Regions from separate parts of the Phytobacter cepae genome, predicted to be linked through region 2. Evidence: riboswitches for the same ligand, from Rfam matches in the RefSeq annotation. Region 2 holds a riboswitch; the other holds the start of a gene.
What was found. Region 2 has a riboswitch for cobalamin ahead of ACUY4Q_RS09015 (cobyrinic acid a,c-diamide synthase CobB). Riboswitches for the same ligand answer to the same signal wherever they lie in the genome.
Positions count from the first base shown of each region.

Region 1: linked by a shared signal. The riboswitch ahead of btuB (TonB-dependent vitamin B12 receptor BtuB) and the one ahead of ACUY4Q_RS09015 (cobyrinic acid a,c-diamide synthase CobB) in region 2 are both predicted to bind cobalamin.

Region 1 covers NZ_CM135107.1:4,980,676-4,988,959, forward strand. The annotation lists tRNA gene ACUY4Q_RS23350 (tRNA-Ala) at 73-148, opposite strand; tRNA gene ACUY4Q_RS23355 (tRNA-Ile) at 260-336, opposite strand; rRNA gene ACUY4Q_RS23360 (16S ribosomal RNA) at 408-1,947, opposite strand; gene murI (glutamate racemase) at 2,330-3,181, opposite strand; gene btuB (TonB-dependent vitamin B12 receptor BtuB) at 3,126-4,976, opposite strand; cobalamin riboswitch at 5,043-5,348, opposite strand; gene trmA (tRNA (uridine(54)-C5)-methyltransferase TrmA) at 5,467-6,567, shown strand; gene ACUY4Q_RS23380 (YijD family membrane protein) at 6,607-6,960, opposite strand; gene fabR (HTH-type transcriptional repressor FabR) at 6,971-7,609, opposite strand; gene sthA (Si-specific NAD(P)(+) transhydrogenase) at 7,806-8,284, shown strand, end outside.
Region 2 covers NZ_CM135107.1:1,946,731-1,955,014, reverse strand. The annotation lists gene ACUY4Q_RS09040 (decarboxylating cobalt-precorrin-6B (C(15))-methyltransferase) at 1-491, opposite strand, end outside; gene cbiE (precorrin-6y C5,15-methyltransferase (decarboxylating) subunit CbiE) at 481-1,086, opposite strand; gene cbiD (cobalt-precorrin-5B (C(1))-methyltransferase CbiD) at 1,080-2,219, opposite strand; gene ACUY4Q_RS09025 (cobalt-precorrin-8 methylmutase) at 2,219-2,848, opposite strand; gene cbiB (adenosylcobinamide-phosphate synthase CbiB) at 2,854-3,819, opposite strand; gene ACUY4Q_RS09015 (cobyrinic acid a,c-diamide synthase CobB) at 3,816-5,195, opposite strand; cobalamin riboswitch at 5,297-5,475, opposite strand; gene pocR (transcriptional regulator PocR) at 5,702-6,613, opposite strand; gene ACUY4Q_RS09005 (MIP/aquaporin family protein) at 6,834-7,643, opposite strand; gene pduA (propanediol utilization microcompartment protein PduA) at 8,168-8,284, shown strand, end outside.

The DNA.
Region 1 (8,284 bases), 2.1 Mb from region 2:
TTAAAGAGCAAAACTTCGCAGTGAACCTTTTCAGGTACACTCTGAAGTTTTCTTATCATGTGCAGTAAAGGATGGTGGAGCTATGCGGGATCGAACCGCAGACCTCCTGCGTGCAAGGCAGGCGCTCTCCCAGCTGAGCTATAACCCCATCGTAATACTGAATCTCTGTTTACCGGAATTTTTCCTGAGGCAAGGCGTGTAACGGCGAAGCATACTGAGGTATGCGAGCTGTTTCACAACGCAGCATTCAGGGAAAATTTGGTAGGCCTGAGTGGACTTGAACCACCGACCTCACCCTTATCAGGGGTGCGCTCTAACCACCTGAGCTACAAGCCTGCAGAGATTGCTTTACTGCTAATTTTCATCAGACAATCTGTGTGAGCACTACAAAGGCAGGTTCTTTAAGGTAAGGAGGTGATCCAACCGCAGGTTCCCCTACGGTTACCTTGTTACGACTTCACCCCAGTCATGAATCACAAAGTGGTAAGCGCCCTCCCGAAGGTTAAGCTACCTACTTCTTTTGCAACCCACTCCCATGGTGTGACGGGCGGTGTGTACAAGGCCCGGGAACGTATTCACCGTGGCATTCTGATCCACGATTACTAGCGATTCCGACTTCACGGAGTCGAGTTGCAGACTCCGATCCGGACTACGACATACTTTATGAGGTCCGCTTGCTCTCGCGAGGTCGCTTCTCTTTGTATATGCCATTGTAGCACGTGTGTAGCCCTACTCGTAAGGGCCATGATGACTTGACGTCATCCCCACCTTCCTCCAGTTTATCACTGGCAGTCTCCTTTGAGTTCCCGGCCGGACCGCTGGCAACAAAGGATAAGGGTTGCGCTCGTTGCGGGACTTAACCCAACATTTCACAACACGAGCTGACGACAGCCATGCAGCACCTGTCTCAGAGTTCCCGAAGGCACCAAAGCATCTCTGCTAAGTTCTCTGGATGTCAAGAGTAGGTAAGGTTCTTCGCGTTGCATCGAATTAAACCACATGCTCCACCGCTTGTGCGGGCCCCCGTCAATTCATTTGAGTTTTAACCTTGCGGCCGTACTCCCCAGGCGGTCGACTTAACGCGTTAGCTCCGGAAGCCACTCCTCAAGGGAACAACCTCCAAGTCGACATCGTTTACAGCGTGGACTACCAGGGTATCTAATCCTGTTTGCTCCCCACGCTTTCGCACCTGAGCGTCAGTCTTTGTCCAGGGGGCCGCCTTCGCCACCGGTATTCCTCCAGATCTCTACGCATTTCACCGCTACACCTGGAATTCTACCCCCCTCTACAAGACTCAAGCCTGCCAGTTTCGAATGCAGTTCCCAGGTTGAGCCCGGGGATTTCACATCCGACTTGACAGACCGCCTGCGTGCGCTTTACGCCCAGTAATTCCGATTAACGCTTGCACCCTCCGTATTACCGCGGCTGCTGGCACGGAGTTAGCCGGTGCTTCTTCTGCGGGTAACGTCAATCGACACGGTTATTAACCGTATCGCCTTCCTCCCCGCTGAAAGTACTTTACAACCCGAAGGCCTTCTTCATACACGCGGCATGGCTGCATCAGGCTTGCGCCCATTGTGCAATATTCCCCACTGCTGCCTCCCGTAGGAGTCTGGACCGTGTCTCAGTTCCAGTGTGGCTGGTCATCCTCTCAGACCAGCTAGGGATCGTCGCCTAGGTGAGCCGTTACCCCACCTACTAGCTAATCCCATCTGGGCACATCTGATGGCAAGAGGCCCGAAGGTCCCCCTCTTTGGTCTTGCGACGTTATGCGGTATTAGCTACCGTTTCCAGTAGTTATCCCCCTCCATCAGGCAGTTTCCCAGACATTACTCACCCGTCCGCCACTCGTCACCCGAGAGCAAGCTCTCTGTGCTACCGTTCGACTTGCATGTGTTAGGCCTGCCGCCAGCGTTCAATCTGAGCCATGATCAAACTCTTCAATTTAAGTTTGATGCTCGTAGAATTAAACTTCGTAATGAATTACGTGTTCACTCTTTGAGACTTGGTATTCATTTATTGTCCGGAGACATTAAGAATCCATGTCACTTTGAGTGCCCACACAGATTGTCTGATAAATTGTTAAAGAGCAGTGCAACGCGGCTTTCGCTCACCGTTGCGAGGTCCCGTATATTACGTTTTCCTCATTCAGAGTCAAGCGTTTATTTTCGCTTTTCTCTGCCGGAATTCTCAGGAGAATCCCGCTGACCCGGCGGCTTGCAAGCCGTTGTTCCGTGTCAGTGGAGGCGCATTATAGGGAGTTATTCCGGGCTGACAAGGGCTAAATTAAAAAAACTTTTCAACCGTCTCTTTTTTGTGCAAAACGCCATTAAACTGCCAGTTTTTCAAGCGTTCCGAACCCATACCGCTGTAATACGGGTAATAAAAGTACAGTTTCGGGCGTCACTTCCATGCAATACGCTAAATTATCATCTGCTGATTTTGCATCGGGTGCCTCATTCTCCAGCAGCCAGGCAGTACGGCGCGCAATAGCCGCCCCGGAATCAATGAGACGCGTGCCTTCCGGCAACACCTGCACTAACTCATCATGTAATAGAGGGAAGTGAGTACAGCCGAGAACCACGGTATCTGGCGGCTCTGCCATACGCAGCCACGGACGGAGAATTTTTTTTACTTCATCAAGCGGGACCGGCTTGCCGTGTAACTTCGCTTCCGCGAGCTCAACCATCTCAGCAGAACCCAGCATTTCGATTTTGCACTCGTTGGCAAAACGGGAAATCAGCTCATGAGTATAAGGCCGTTTCACCGTCGCCCGTGTTGCCAGTAATCCCACCACGCCGTTGGCGGTTAAACGTGCCGCCGGCTTGATTGCCGGCACAACACCGACCACGGGGAAGGCGAATTTTTCGCGTAATGCTGGAAGAGAAACGGTACTGGCGGTGTTACAGGCGATAATGGCGAGAGAAAGTGGGTATTGAGCCTGAACGGCGGTGACGATTTCCACCACACGCTCAACAATAAACGCTTCGCTCTTTTCTCCATAAGGAAAGGCAACGTTATCGAAGGCGTAGATGTAATGCAGATCCGGCAGGAGATGCCGGATCTCATCATAAACCGATAACCCACCGACGCCGGAGTCAAACACCAGCACGGTGGGCCGTAGTTTAGAAGGTGTAGCTGCCAGACAAGGTGTATTCTCGTCCTGCAGTTTGGTAGCCATAAGCTGTCTCGTAGTCTTTATCGAACAGGTTAGCTATTTTACCACGAACTGTCAGGTGAGAGGTCACTGGATATGACGCAGAAAAATCGACGGTACTGTAGCTTGGCAGCACGCGCTGCTCAGGATTGTATGTCGATGTTCTGTTGTCATAGCGCTTACCGAAATATTCCCAGGCGAGATTCATGTCCACATCGAAGACCGCCCAGTCAAGCTGATACTTGGCCTGGCGCTTCGCACGACGCGGCAGCACTTCGTTCGTTTCATCATCACGCGGGTCAATATATTGCAGCGTAACGCGGTGCGAGAAGATGCCCGTATCCACACTGCCCGTCCACTCTACGCCCTTAATGGTTGCCGAGTTGATGTTGTAATACGCCGTGTCGCTGTAGGTAATGAGATTATCAATCTCATAGCGATAAGCAGACAGGCGCCAGTCGAGCGGTCCGGTCAGCCCTTCAACACCCGCTTCCCATTGCTTAGACTCTTCCGGCTTCAGATCCGGGTTGGAAGCAATATTAAAACGCTTCGCGCCAAACTGTTGACCGAGAGACGGTGCCAGGAATCCTGTGCCGTAGGAAACGGTCAGACGGTAATCTTTAACGAACTCCCAACCGGCAGCCGTCTGCCAGGTGCCGTGCCAGCCGAACTCCTCGTCTTTGTCCTCACGGCCAGAGGCCTCCAGCGTGACGTCGCCGAACTGCTGCAGGCCAGACAAGTAGAGCCCGGTGTTATCACGGTCGTAGGCTTCACGGGAGGTTTTATTAGAAGACACCAGACGCTCCTGCTTCCAGTCTGCGCCCGCGCTCACCGAACCATGACCGACTGCAACATTATTCGCCCACTGAATATAACGCTGCTCCATGTCATCCAGCGTGGTGCCGTCTTCATAACGACCATAGATGCTGCTGTAGTTATAGTCTTTGCTTTTCTGGTAGCTCGCCACCAGCTGGGACGAGTAGATCCCCTGGTTAAAGCTCAGCCCGGTATCCCAGCCCTGACTATACAACTGACGTTCATCTGCACTGTACTCCGGCAGAAATGGCGGGCTCCCCAGGTCATAGTCCACATTATTGCTGAAGCTGTACCCGCGGAAGAAACCGTCAATGTTCTCGTTGAACTTATGCTGCAGGCTTCCCCAGAAGGTTTTATTGCGATAACCGTCACGGTCGGCATCATGATCCCATGACGAGTCAGGCTGAACGTTAAACCCACGTGTACTGGTGTAAGAACCTGCAGCAGTGGCGACAGTGTCGCCAAAACGTTGGCGGACCGTGCCATCCAACGTCTGGTAGCCTTTCGAACCGACACTGGCGTTAATCTGCGATTGCTCGCTACCGGTCTGGGTGATGACGTTAACCACACCGCCGATTGCGCCGGAACCGTAAACGGTCGAGCGTGGGCCACGGATGTATTCAACGCGTTGTACTAAAGAGAGGGGAATTTGGTTGAGCTCAGGATCGTTAGAAATACCCGAGCGCGCGACCGGCACGCCATCAATCAGCAGCAGAAGGTGTTTCGCTTCTGTGCCACGCACATAAACGGAAGCGGTCTGACCCAGGCCGCCGTTTTGCGCAATATCAACGCCAGGAAGTCGGCGAAGCACATCCACTAACGAACGGGACTGCCAGCGATCGATATCTTCACGGGTAACGACTTCCGTGGGTGCCAGTACCGTTTTAGCAGGCTGTTGAAAACGATTTGCTGTCACTACCAGAGTGTCTGGGTTGCTGTCCTGCGCCCAGCCAGAAAATGCCGTGACGGAGAGAGCCGTCAGCAGCGAAGCTTTTTTAATCATTGTGTGAGCATCCACATAATAAGAAGGATGCCGCAGGTACCCTCAGTAGCTCGCGACGATGGCACCAAATGCGACGTAACTCCGGTAGGTCTTCGGGCTTGGGGGTACTACAAGATGATGACTTCCCACTTTATATCTACCCGTCATACTTCAAGTTGCATGTGCGTTGGCTTTTCTCGCTCATCCCAGTCACTTACTTCAGTAAGCTCCTGGGGACTCGCTGCGTTGCCGCCTGCCTGCAACTCGAATTATTTAGGGTATAAGCAGTGTCTGCTTTCGCTATCATCCCACCCTTCCTTACCGCTGCGCGTCAGCCCCAGATTCACACTGGATTCCCTTTTAACTCACAGGACCGGAACAGGGATGCTACATTCAGAAACATATAGATGTCCAGACTGCTATGAGACGAATCGAAAAAACATCTGAAGCTGGACATCCCCTGAGCAATCCCTACAATCCCCGCGTTATTCTTAATCATTCAGGAAATACGATGACACCCGAACACCTGCCAACAGAACAGTACGAAGCGCAACTGGCCGAGAAAGTCGTGCGTCTGCAGTCGATGATGACGCCCTTCTCCGCGCCCGTACCGGAGGTGTTCCGCTCGCCGGTCAGTCACTATCGTATGCGCGCCGAGTTCCGCATCTGGCATGATGGCGACGACCTCTACCACATTATTTTCGATCAGCAGACCAAAAGCCGCATCCGCGTCGACAGCTTTCCGGCCGCGAGCGAGCTGATTAATCAGTTGATGAACGTGCTGATGGAGAACCTGCGCGAGAACAAAACGCTTCGCCACAAGCTCTTCCAGATTGATTACCTGACCACCATGAGTAATCAGGCGATTGTTTCCTTGCTCTACCATAAAAAACTGGATGATGAATGGCGTGAAGAGGCGAGCCGCCTGCGTGATGCGCTGCGTGCGCAAAACCTGAATGTGCATCTGATTGGCCGTGCCACCAAAACCAAAATCGAGCTGGACCAGGACTTTATTGACGAGCGTCTGCCTGTCGGCGGCAAAGAGATGATTTACCGTCAGGTGGAAAACAGCTTCACACAGCCCAATGCGGCCATGAACGTGCAGATGCTGGAGTGGGCGCTGGGTGCAACAAAAGGGTCAACAGGGGATCTTCTGGAGCTCTACTGCGGTAATGGCAACTTCTCGCTGGCACTCGCCCGTAACTTCGACCGCGTTCTGGCGACAGAAATTGCCAAGCCGTCGGTCGCCGCCGCGCAATACAACATTGCGGCAAACCATATCGATAATGTACAGATTATCCGTATGTCGGCAGAAGAGTTCACTCAGGCCATGAACGGTGTTCGTGAATTTAACCGCTTGCAGGGCATTGATTTGCAGAGCTACCAGTGTGAGACGATTTTCGTCGATCCGCCACGCAGTGGACTGGACAGCGAAACCGAGAAGATGGTGCAGGCTTATCCCCGGATTTTATATATTTCCTGCAACCCGGAAACGTTGTGTAAGAATCTTGAAACGCTAAGCCAGACGCACAACATTGAACGTCTGGCCCTGTTCGATCAGTTCCCCTATACGCACCATATGGAGTGCGGGGTTCTGTTAACAGCGAAGTAATACTGGTTGCCGGATGGCGGCATAAATGCCTTATCCGGCCTATAGCCCCTGATTGCGGTTACGCATGCGGAAACCGATCCAGAACACCAGAATCACCGACAGCACCGCCGGGAAGAAGTTGGAGCCAATGTCCGGATATTCCGCACGAACCACGGTACTGTAAAGCAGCACGCCGAGAATAAAACAGGCGGCGGCAAGGCCGGGCAAGCCCACCGGCATGGTGCGATTTTGATAACGCTGATGCAGACAGTAAACCGTCAGCACCAGTGAAATAATAGGGAATACGGAGAAAGGCACGATGGAGCTGAAAATCGCTGCAAAGGTGCCATTAATCGATAAGCCAGCGATCAACGCCAGCAGCAACGTACCTTTATCTTGACCTGTCTGTTTCATTACTCATCCTTCACTCATCGGGTTGATGCGCCATTTTTTCTTGTTCGCGGCGATACCAGTAATACGCGCCTTTGGAAATCATCCTCAGCTGTAAGACCAGTCGCTCTTCTAATTGCCTGCGTTGTTCAATGCCCACATCCAGCGCCTCGGCACCAGCACTGAATACAATCGTCACCATCGCCTCAGCCTGCGCTTCGGTGAACGCTCGCGGCATATGGTTTTCGAGTTCAAGATAGTCGGCAAGTTCCGCAATAAAATGCTGGATTTCACGCGCTACTGCCGCACGAAACGCCGCAGATGTACCGGAGCGCTCTCGCAGCAACAACTGGAAAGCATTAGGGTTATTGCCGATAAATTCCATGAACGTTGAGACTGACGTGCGGATAACACTGCCACCTTTCGCAATACGCTGACGCGCCTGACGCATCAGTTGGCGCAGCATCAAACCGCTCTCATCAACCATCGTCAGGCCAAGTTCATCCACATCGCGGAAATGACGATAAAAGGACGTAGGGGCTATACCCGCTTCACGCGCCACCTCGCGCAGGCTCAGACTGGCGAAACTACGCTCGGCACTCAGTTGACTGAATGCTGCTTCAACCAGCGAACGCCGGGTTCTCTCTTTTTGTTGCGCTCTTACGCCCATCACGATGCTTGAATCCTTCCGCAGACCTGCTGGCACTATACCAGAGAATAAAACTAATCGGATTGTACTGGATTGTGAATGATTGTTTACGAGGTCTTTCTGCTTTCCCGCACGAAAAAAGCACAACGATAATTGGGTTATCCTGCCGTTGATGTTACTATTATGTTGCTTTTATGTATAAGAACAGGTAAGCCTTACCATGCCACATTCCTACGATTACGACGCAATAGTTATAGGCTCAGGCCCAGGCGGTGAAGGTGCTGCTATGGGACTGGTTAAACAGGGTGCCCGGGTAGCGGTCATTGAGCGCTATCATAATGTGGGCGGCGGATGTACCCACTGGGGAACTATCCCTTCTAAAGCGCTTCGCCATGCTGTCAGCCGTATTATCGAATTCAATCAAAACCCTCTTTACAGTGACCACACCCGAATTCTTCGCTCCTCATTTGCCGACATCCTGAATCACGCAGACAGCGTGATTAACCAGCAAACGCAAATGCGTCAGGGCTTTTACGAGCGTAACCGCTGTGAAATCCTGCAGGGTAATGCGCATTTTGTTGACCCGCATACGCTGGCCATGGAGTGCCCGGACGGTTCGATTGAAACCTTAACGGCGGAAAAATTCGTCATTGCCTGCGGTTCACGCCCTTACCACCCGACCGATACCGATTTTGCGCA
Region 2 (8,284 bases):
GCATGGAGCAGCGAGACCTGAATCTGCTGGCAGTCCAGCGCTGCGACGTTGCAGCCAGCCAGGTGGCTCAGCGCGGTGCTGAGGTTCTCCTGCAGGATGAAGGTCATTACCAGGCGTCCGCCGGGGATGAGCTGCGCCAGTGACCAGTCAATTAACTGAGTTAAATTGCCGCCGCTGCCGCCCATAAACACGGCATCCGCAGGTTGCTCAACGAACAGCGGAGCCACACCTGACACAATCGAAATATTGCGACAGCCAAAATGCTCACAGTTCTCTTCCAGTAGCCCAAGCGCCGCCGGGTTGCGCTCAATGGCGGTTACCTGCAACTGCGGATGGCATAACGCGGCTTCAATGGACACGCTGCCGGTGCCGGCGCCGATGTCGATAAAGTGGCGGGCACGGGATAAGTTCAGCCGGGAAAGCGCCAGCGCGCGGACCCCTTCTTTGGTCATCGGTACGCTTTCACCGCGTAAAAAAAGTTCATCTTTCATTGAGGATCACCACGACGTTCATTGCATACTGAGCACTGACTTCATGGGCTTTGAGCCAGTGAATACGTTCGTTTTCCATTGCCAGGTTTTCACCGACCACTATCCAGCGGTTCCCGGCACCACGGGCCACCAGCGCGGCGGCGATTTCTCGCGGCCCGCAGTGGGCATCCGTGACCATTGCCGTTTTTGGGGAATGAACCAGCGCATCGAAATCGACCGCTCTCCCGTGGGAACTGGTGAGCCAGATATCGTTCATATCGATGCCGGTTTTCGAACAGAGGTACTGCACGGCGCTAATGCCTGGAATGATGCGCACCTTTTCGATACCAAACTCCGCCACCAGCCGTTTGCCAATGCCATAAAAAAGCGGGTCGCCTGAAGCCAGTACCACCACCCGCCGGTTTTGCTGGGCGGCTATCCAGCACATCAGACCGGGAATGTCCGCGTCGAGCGCATGAAGCTCACCCGCGAAATCCGGGAACTGGGCAAGGTGCCGTTTGCCGCCCACCAGCACGTCGGCGTGAGACACAGCCTCCAGCGCCATCGGCGTCATCAATGCCAGTGAGGCTGGCCCCATTCCGACTACCGTCAGCATCTAAGATCCTCCACAATCGCCTCAAACGGACGGCTGGCCCCGAGGATCTGGTTATCAAACGAGAACATGATGGCATCGCACTGCGGGGGATTTTTAGTGAAGCGCAGGTTGAGCATGACGCGCTGGCAGATACGCTGGGCCAGATGGTGATAAAGGTGGCTAAACCCAGCGGCGTCGATGTGTTCCATTGCCGCTTCGGTGGTATCGCACTCGCTCACCTGCAATAAGAGTTCATGTGGTGCGCCCAGCAGCGCCAGGTGCGCGACCAGCGTTTCCATGCGTGCATCGGCAATATGGCTATGCGTGTGGAAGATGCCGGCGGCGATTTTCACCAGTTTCCCAGGGTGGCCGATGAGCACAATTTGTTTGTAGCCCATGCGCACCGCCTCTTCGATCATAAAACCGACGAAGTTGCTCATGGTGACGACGATGTCGCCCGGTAAACCCATCTGCTCGCGGACAAAACGCTCGCCGTGATTACCCGGCACCAGTACCACGCGCTCCAGCCCGGCTGCACGTTTGATTTCCATTTCCAGCGACAACGAGCGCTTCCAGCTCTCTTCAGACATCGGCGTAACAATACCGGTGGTGCCAATAATCGATATCCCACCAAGGATACCGAGTCGGCTGTTATAGGTTTTTTTCGCCCGCTCGTCCCCTTCCGGGGCGAAGATTTCCACCTCTGCACCGCGCGATGGACCGATGACTTCACGGACCGCGGCTTCGATGGTCTGGCGCGGCGTACGGTTAATGGCGGCACTGCCGACAGGCAAGCCAATGCCTTTGCGGGTCACCGTTCCCACACCTTCGCCGCCAGAGAGCACAATCTCTCCACTGTCGTTCAGGCTGACGCGGGCAAAAATCAGCATGCCGTGAGTAGCGTCGACGTCGTCACCACCGTCTTTACGAATAGCGGCAATGGCCTGCTGGCCTTCAATGTGGGGAGATTCCACGTTCAGGCGCAGGGTGACGCCCGACGGGGTGACAATCGACACCTGATGGATGATGTGCTGACGCAGCACCATCAGTGCGGCAACTTTTGCCGCTGCGGTCGCACAGGAACCGGTGGTATACCCTTTACGCAGCGCTTTGCCGTTGTGCCACACCGGGGCGTCGAAAGCCTCTTCGCCCATCACGCCTCCCGCATGTGATAAAGGAACGCGTTAATGATCGCCGCCGCAACGTTGCTACCGCCTTTGCGACCGAGTGCGGCAATCCCCGGCAGGCCGCTTTCTACCAATGCATCCTTTGATTCAGCCGCGCCGACAAAACCGACCGGTACACCGACCACGCCGCGCACCTGGACATTTTTTTCCAGTAAGCGGAACAGCGCGGTGGGAGCATTGCCAAAGACAAAGACCTTCTCGCCTTCATCAGTGAGCGCCAGGTCTACGGCTGCCATCGAACGTGTGATGCTGTTTTCTTTCGCGGCCCGCACAACGCGCGGATCACTGATGTAGCACTTCACTTCTCCGCCAAACTTCGCCAGCAGCGTTTTGTTGATTCCCGACAGCGCCATGGTGGTATCGGTGTAGAGGGTACAGCCGCTGCGCAGCGCGCTGCCGAGGGTTGCCAGCGCATCGGGAGAGAACCACAGGATATCAAGCCAGTCGAAATCGGCAGTGGTATGAATGACACGTTTGATGATGGCTTCGTGCAGCGGGCTGGCGAAACGGTAGTCAGGCCGTGTCTCGCGAATAATGTCGCCAATGATGACAAAGCTCTTGTCCTCAATGGCCTGAGGTTGTTGTAAATAATCCATCGTTTTCATAAGAGTGCTGCTCCTGCCAGCGTAACCTGCATAAGCGCAAACAAGCCCAGCGCCAGAGTGGACGCCACCCACATCAACCGGATTGTGTGCGAAATATCCTCAACGGTGATGGCGCGAGTATCATCGCCAATCCAGGGCTTATCTACGCGCTCACCAAAATAGTCATTTGGGCCACCCAAACGCACACCCAGCGCGCCGGCCACGGTTCCTTCCGGCCATGCGCAGTTGGGACTGCTGTGGTTGCGGCGATCGCGCCAGCCTACGCGCAGCGCATCTCTGGCGTTTAGTCTGCAGAACACCGCAGCGAAGCTCAGTAACAACCAACTCAGACGCGCAGGAATAAAGTTGGCAACGTCATCGAGACGCGCGCTGACCATCCCGATGGCACGGTATTTTTCATGTTTATAGCCGACCATCGAATCCAGGGTGTTAACGGCTTTGTATGCCATCGCCAGCGGCGCACCGCCGATTAACAAGAAGAACAAGGGGGCAATAACGCCATCTACCGTGTTTTCGGCGACGGTTTCGACCACCGCACGGGCGATCTGTGGCGGTTGCAGTTGTGTGGTATCGCGACCCACAATCCACGAGAGTTTTTCCCGACTTTCACTCAGGGTGCCGTGGCGTAGCGCCCGCTCCACTTCACGCGCCGCGTCGTCCAGGCAACGGGCCGCCAGCAGGGTATAAATCATCCATACTTCAACGCACCAGCCGAACCAGGGGTGAACCCAGTTAGCAAGGGTTAACACTCCCCATGCCGTAGCCCAGGTGACACCCACCACCACCAGCCACATCACCCCGCCCCCCATGCACAGGGCACTCCCGGAATGAAAAACCCGGCGAATGGCGGCTTGCGTGAGGTTGATTAAAGCGCCAATCCAGCGCACCGGATGCGGCCAGTGAGGCGGGTCACCCAACCAGCGGTCCAGTAGCCATGCCACGCACCAGGCCAGGATAGTCATGCCACACCCCTTGCGGCCTGGATCCAGCGGTTAAGCATCTGCGGGCGCTGGGCAAAATGAATATGCAGGTAACTGGCGTAAGTGTTGCCCACCTGCCATCCGCCCTGCCATTGCGACAAGATTTTGTTATCCCGTGTCTTCTGGCAATCCATCACGGCGTTCAGTTCAGAGGTAAAGTCGGAGTAATGGAACTCATGCCCGCGTAGCGTTTCGCCTGCATCCGCAAGCAGCGTTGGCTGGCGTGCGGTGGCTTCGCAGTAGCCAAAGCGGGTCAGCCGTTTGCCCATCTCGCTGTGACCCGGGATCACCCCGGCAAAGGCATGCACATGACCGTCGGTGTCGCGCAAGGTAGACCCCAGATACATAAGGCCACCGCATTCTGCGTAGATCGCCACACCACGATGATGTGCCGCGCGAATGGCTTCCAGCATAGGGATGTTAGCCGCAAGCGCACGGGCGTGGAGCTCCGGGTAACCGCCGCCAAGCCACAGCATCTGGCATGCCGGCAGTTCGGTGTCGTGAAGCGGGCTGAAGCGGATGATTTTTACACCTGCCCTTTCCAGCAGCTGCAGGTTATCCGGGTAGTAAAAATTGAAGGCTTCATCATCGGCCAGGGCCAGGGTTAACCCCGCGCCCGCGTCTGTAGCAGGCAGCGGAGGCCACTTCCCTTCGGGTAATGCAGCAAGCTTGCTGAGGGAAAGGAGTTTGTCGATATCCAGCGTTTGTTCGATCCGCGCGGCAAAGTCATGCCAGGGTTGAGCGTCGATAAGGGATTCACGCGCGGTGACCAGTCCGAGGTGACGCTCAGGCAGTTTCACGCCTGGCGTGACGGGCACATACCCCAGCGCCGGAATACCGCAGTAATGTTCAATCGCATGTTTGAGAAGCTGATAGTGGTTATCGCTGTTGACGCGATTAACGATGACGCCAGCAATGTTCAGTTCGGGATCGAATTGCTGGAATCCCATCACGGTTGCCGCAATGGAGGTGGAGACCGCTTTGCCATCTACCAGCAGAATAACCGGTACGCCAAGCTGCCTGGCAAGGGCGGCACTGCTGCAATAATTCGGATCGGTGCCGAAGCCATCATAAAGGCCCATCACGCCTTCAATTACCGCCACATCGGCGTATGGCATCTGCTGATTAAACAGGGCATTAAGCGTGGCTTCCGGCAGCATAAAGCTGTCCAGGTTACGAGAGGAGACGCCCGTAATGGCAGTGTGCCAGGCGGTATCGAGGTAATCCGGGCCGACTTTAAAAGGCTGCACCCGCATACCTTGCTGCTGTAACACATGCAGCAGACCGAGCGTGACGGTGGTTTTCCCACAGCCACTTCCGGTACCGGCAAGAATAAAGGCACAATGCCCGTCAGACATACCTTAAAACCCTATTCAGGGTGGAAAGGCTGAGTCAGGATGCGCGTGGTCCCAGTGCGATGACTGTACGCTTCTCTGCAACCGACTTCCCACCGAAGTTGTTGTGTGTCACCTGTCAGGTCGGTCTTCTGGCTTAGCGTCATCCTCACCCGTCCTTCCCGACCGTTGGTCAGTGGCGTTTACGGGGTTGTCAGCATCACAGCAGCGGGGGCTGCGGGGGATTCACACCCCCTTCCCTGCCACAAAATTTTTGTGGCGAACCTGATGGCTTCATGGGAGACCTTTCACCCAAGACCATGACCTCTGGTTGGGCTAAACAGTCATTTTCCCTGACTGCAATCTATCGCATCAGGGAAATAAAAACTGGTTCAGTTTATCCGCCTGCAGACAATAATTTGTTGCGCTATAACAATTTATTGCCAGGCATTACTGCTGAGATGTTATCAGAACAGCCATTAAGACGAATAAACTGTATTCCCGAACAACAAAATATTGTTCTCGAAAATTTAATCACCGTCATAATTTGCATTATTTTGCAGGCGAAAAACTTGTGGCGTGACCTGATATGTCTGACGGAAAACTTTGCAAAAATAGCTGGTTTGAGAAAATCCTAAATTGCGCGCAATACTGGCTATACTCCAGTCGCTATGGCACAGCATTTCTTTTGCACTGGCCATTCGCTGACGGTTTACCCACGCGTTAAAACCAATACCCTGATATTTTTTAAACAATTTACTGAAGTAGTAAGGACTAAGGTAAACATGCGCTGCCACGTCTTCAAGGCGAAGTTCGTCAGAGAGATGTGCATCAATATAGCGCAATGCCTTCTTCATTTTGCTGTCATGTGGCCCCTGAATGCGACTGGTTTTGCTTTGCTCCTGCGACTGCTGCTGATCTTTGATAACAACAAAATTGAGCTGTTTTTTCAGGCAGTTTTCAACGATAAGTTTCAGCAAATCGGCGGAGGCGATAACTCTGGAATAATCCATTTCAGGCACGTTGAGAAACTCATCCATCAGTTTCTGATCGGCCTGCCAGCGATCGTCAATATTCAAAATATTAATTAAATCAACGCTTTCACCTTCACGCAAACGTACCTGCCCGCAGAGTACAAAACCAACCAGGTGTCCGGCGATGACCAGGGGGATAGAAAAGTCTGTTAACCCAGCGTGGCAACGATAGATGCAGGGCTGGTTTGATTTCGATGCTTCAAAACCGCCGCAGCGGTCGCTCATGCGACAGCGGGCGCTATGCTGGGCGTTCTGCCGCATCATCTGGCAAAAAGGGGTAAAATTAAAAAGCTCGGAAATTTCTTCGCCGTGGATATTAACGACAACAACGGCCAGACCGGTGGCTTGTGCAAAATCCTGGGCGATTTTATTAATGAGTTCCGAGTTGAGGGCACTCGCAGAAATCATGATAAAACCTCTCAGTTAATTTTAATTTATTGTTATAAAAAACCGATTCGTTTACATATCATTAAACTTGCAGCTTAATTGCTGGCAAGATGAGGAGTAAACTTTTGCAAGATAACAAAAGTCTCCCATCTCTGGGAGACGATTTCGTGCTTTCGTGAAAGCAGATCACGAAATACTTTTCGCGTTACCGCGTCTTTCAGTCGCTTATTCCGATAATTTCTTAATTTTCGCTCTCATCAAGCTTACATGTATTACAGGGGAGATTTTTACCGATCAGGTATCGATAGCAGGCAGCACCTATACACCCGCCAATAATCGGTGCAAATATAGGCACCAGAAAATAAGGGATGTTGCGACCTCCCGTGAATGCTATTTCATCCCAGCCAGCAAAAAAGAGAAACAGCTTTGGACCAAAATCGCGAGCCGGGTTCATCGCAAACCCGGTTAAAGGCCCTATTGAAGCCCCAATGACCGCAACAAGTATGCCAATAAGCAGCGGGGCCAGAGGCCCACGAGGGACGCCATTACCGTCATCCGTCAATGCCATAATCATGCATAAAAAAATTGAAGTGATGACAATTTCAACCAATGCGGCTTGCCAGACACTGATGGCAGCTGCGGGGTAGGTGGTGAACAACCCAGCCAGTTGCAAACTTTCCGCGCTACCTCTGACCAGATGGTGGGCTGTTTCAAACTCAATAAACAGATTATGGTAGAGCAGATAGGCCATCGCCGCTCCGCCAAAAGCGCCCGCAATTTGCACAACAATGTAGGGAACGACTTTCCTTACGGGGAAACAAGCAAACAGCCATAGTGCCAGGGTAACCGCCGGATTCAGATGCGCACCTGAAACCCCCGCCGTCAGATAAACAGCCAGCGATATACCCAGCCCCCAGATAATACAGATTTCCCACCAACCCAGCGTGACGCCGGCAACCTTCATTGCGCACAAGCAGCCAATGCCAAAAAACATGAAAAGCCCTGTGCCTAAAAACTCGGCGATGCATTGCGCCTTAAGTGAATCATTCATTTGTCACCTTCCAGGTAGAATCACGATCTCACCAGCACGCCTGTAGCTGGCAGCAGAGTACAACGCCGCACACTATAAAAACGCCCGGATAAAAAGTGTTGGCAACCTCGCGAGTTAAGTACCAAAAAAATCGCCTCTTAATAACACTATATTGCGATCTAAATAAACGAAAATTGAAGGCTAACCCTTTATTCACGGTGCATTCTGGCGTATTGCAAATAACAAATAATTGCTTTTATTGATGTGCGGATTTATAGCCCTGCTCACAAATCACTCTCGCGTGCGCAATTAGCACAACACATTAAACCTGTCACGAATAAAAATACAAAACTGATATTTAAATAGCAATAATTTACCATACCATAAAATAATTTAAATCATTAAAATCAATAGATTAGATAAAAATAATGCAATTATTTTGCCTGATTAAGCCAGGAAGTTTTGAATGTAATTCCAAGAGAGCCATTCTTTTTCCTCGCGAATTTGTATATTCGAAAAATCAGGGCAACCTTATCGAGGTCATTATGCAACAAGAAGCATTAGGAATGGTGGAAACCAAAGGTTTGACGGCCGCTATTGAAGCAGCCGATGCGATGGTTAAATCCGCCAATGTCATGTTAGTGGGCTACGAAAAAATAGGT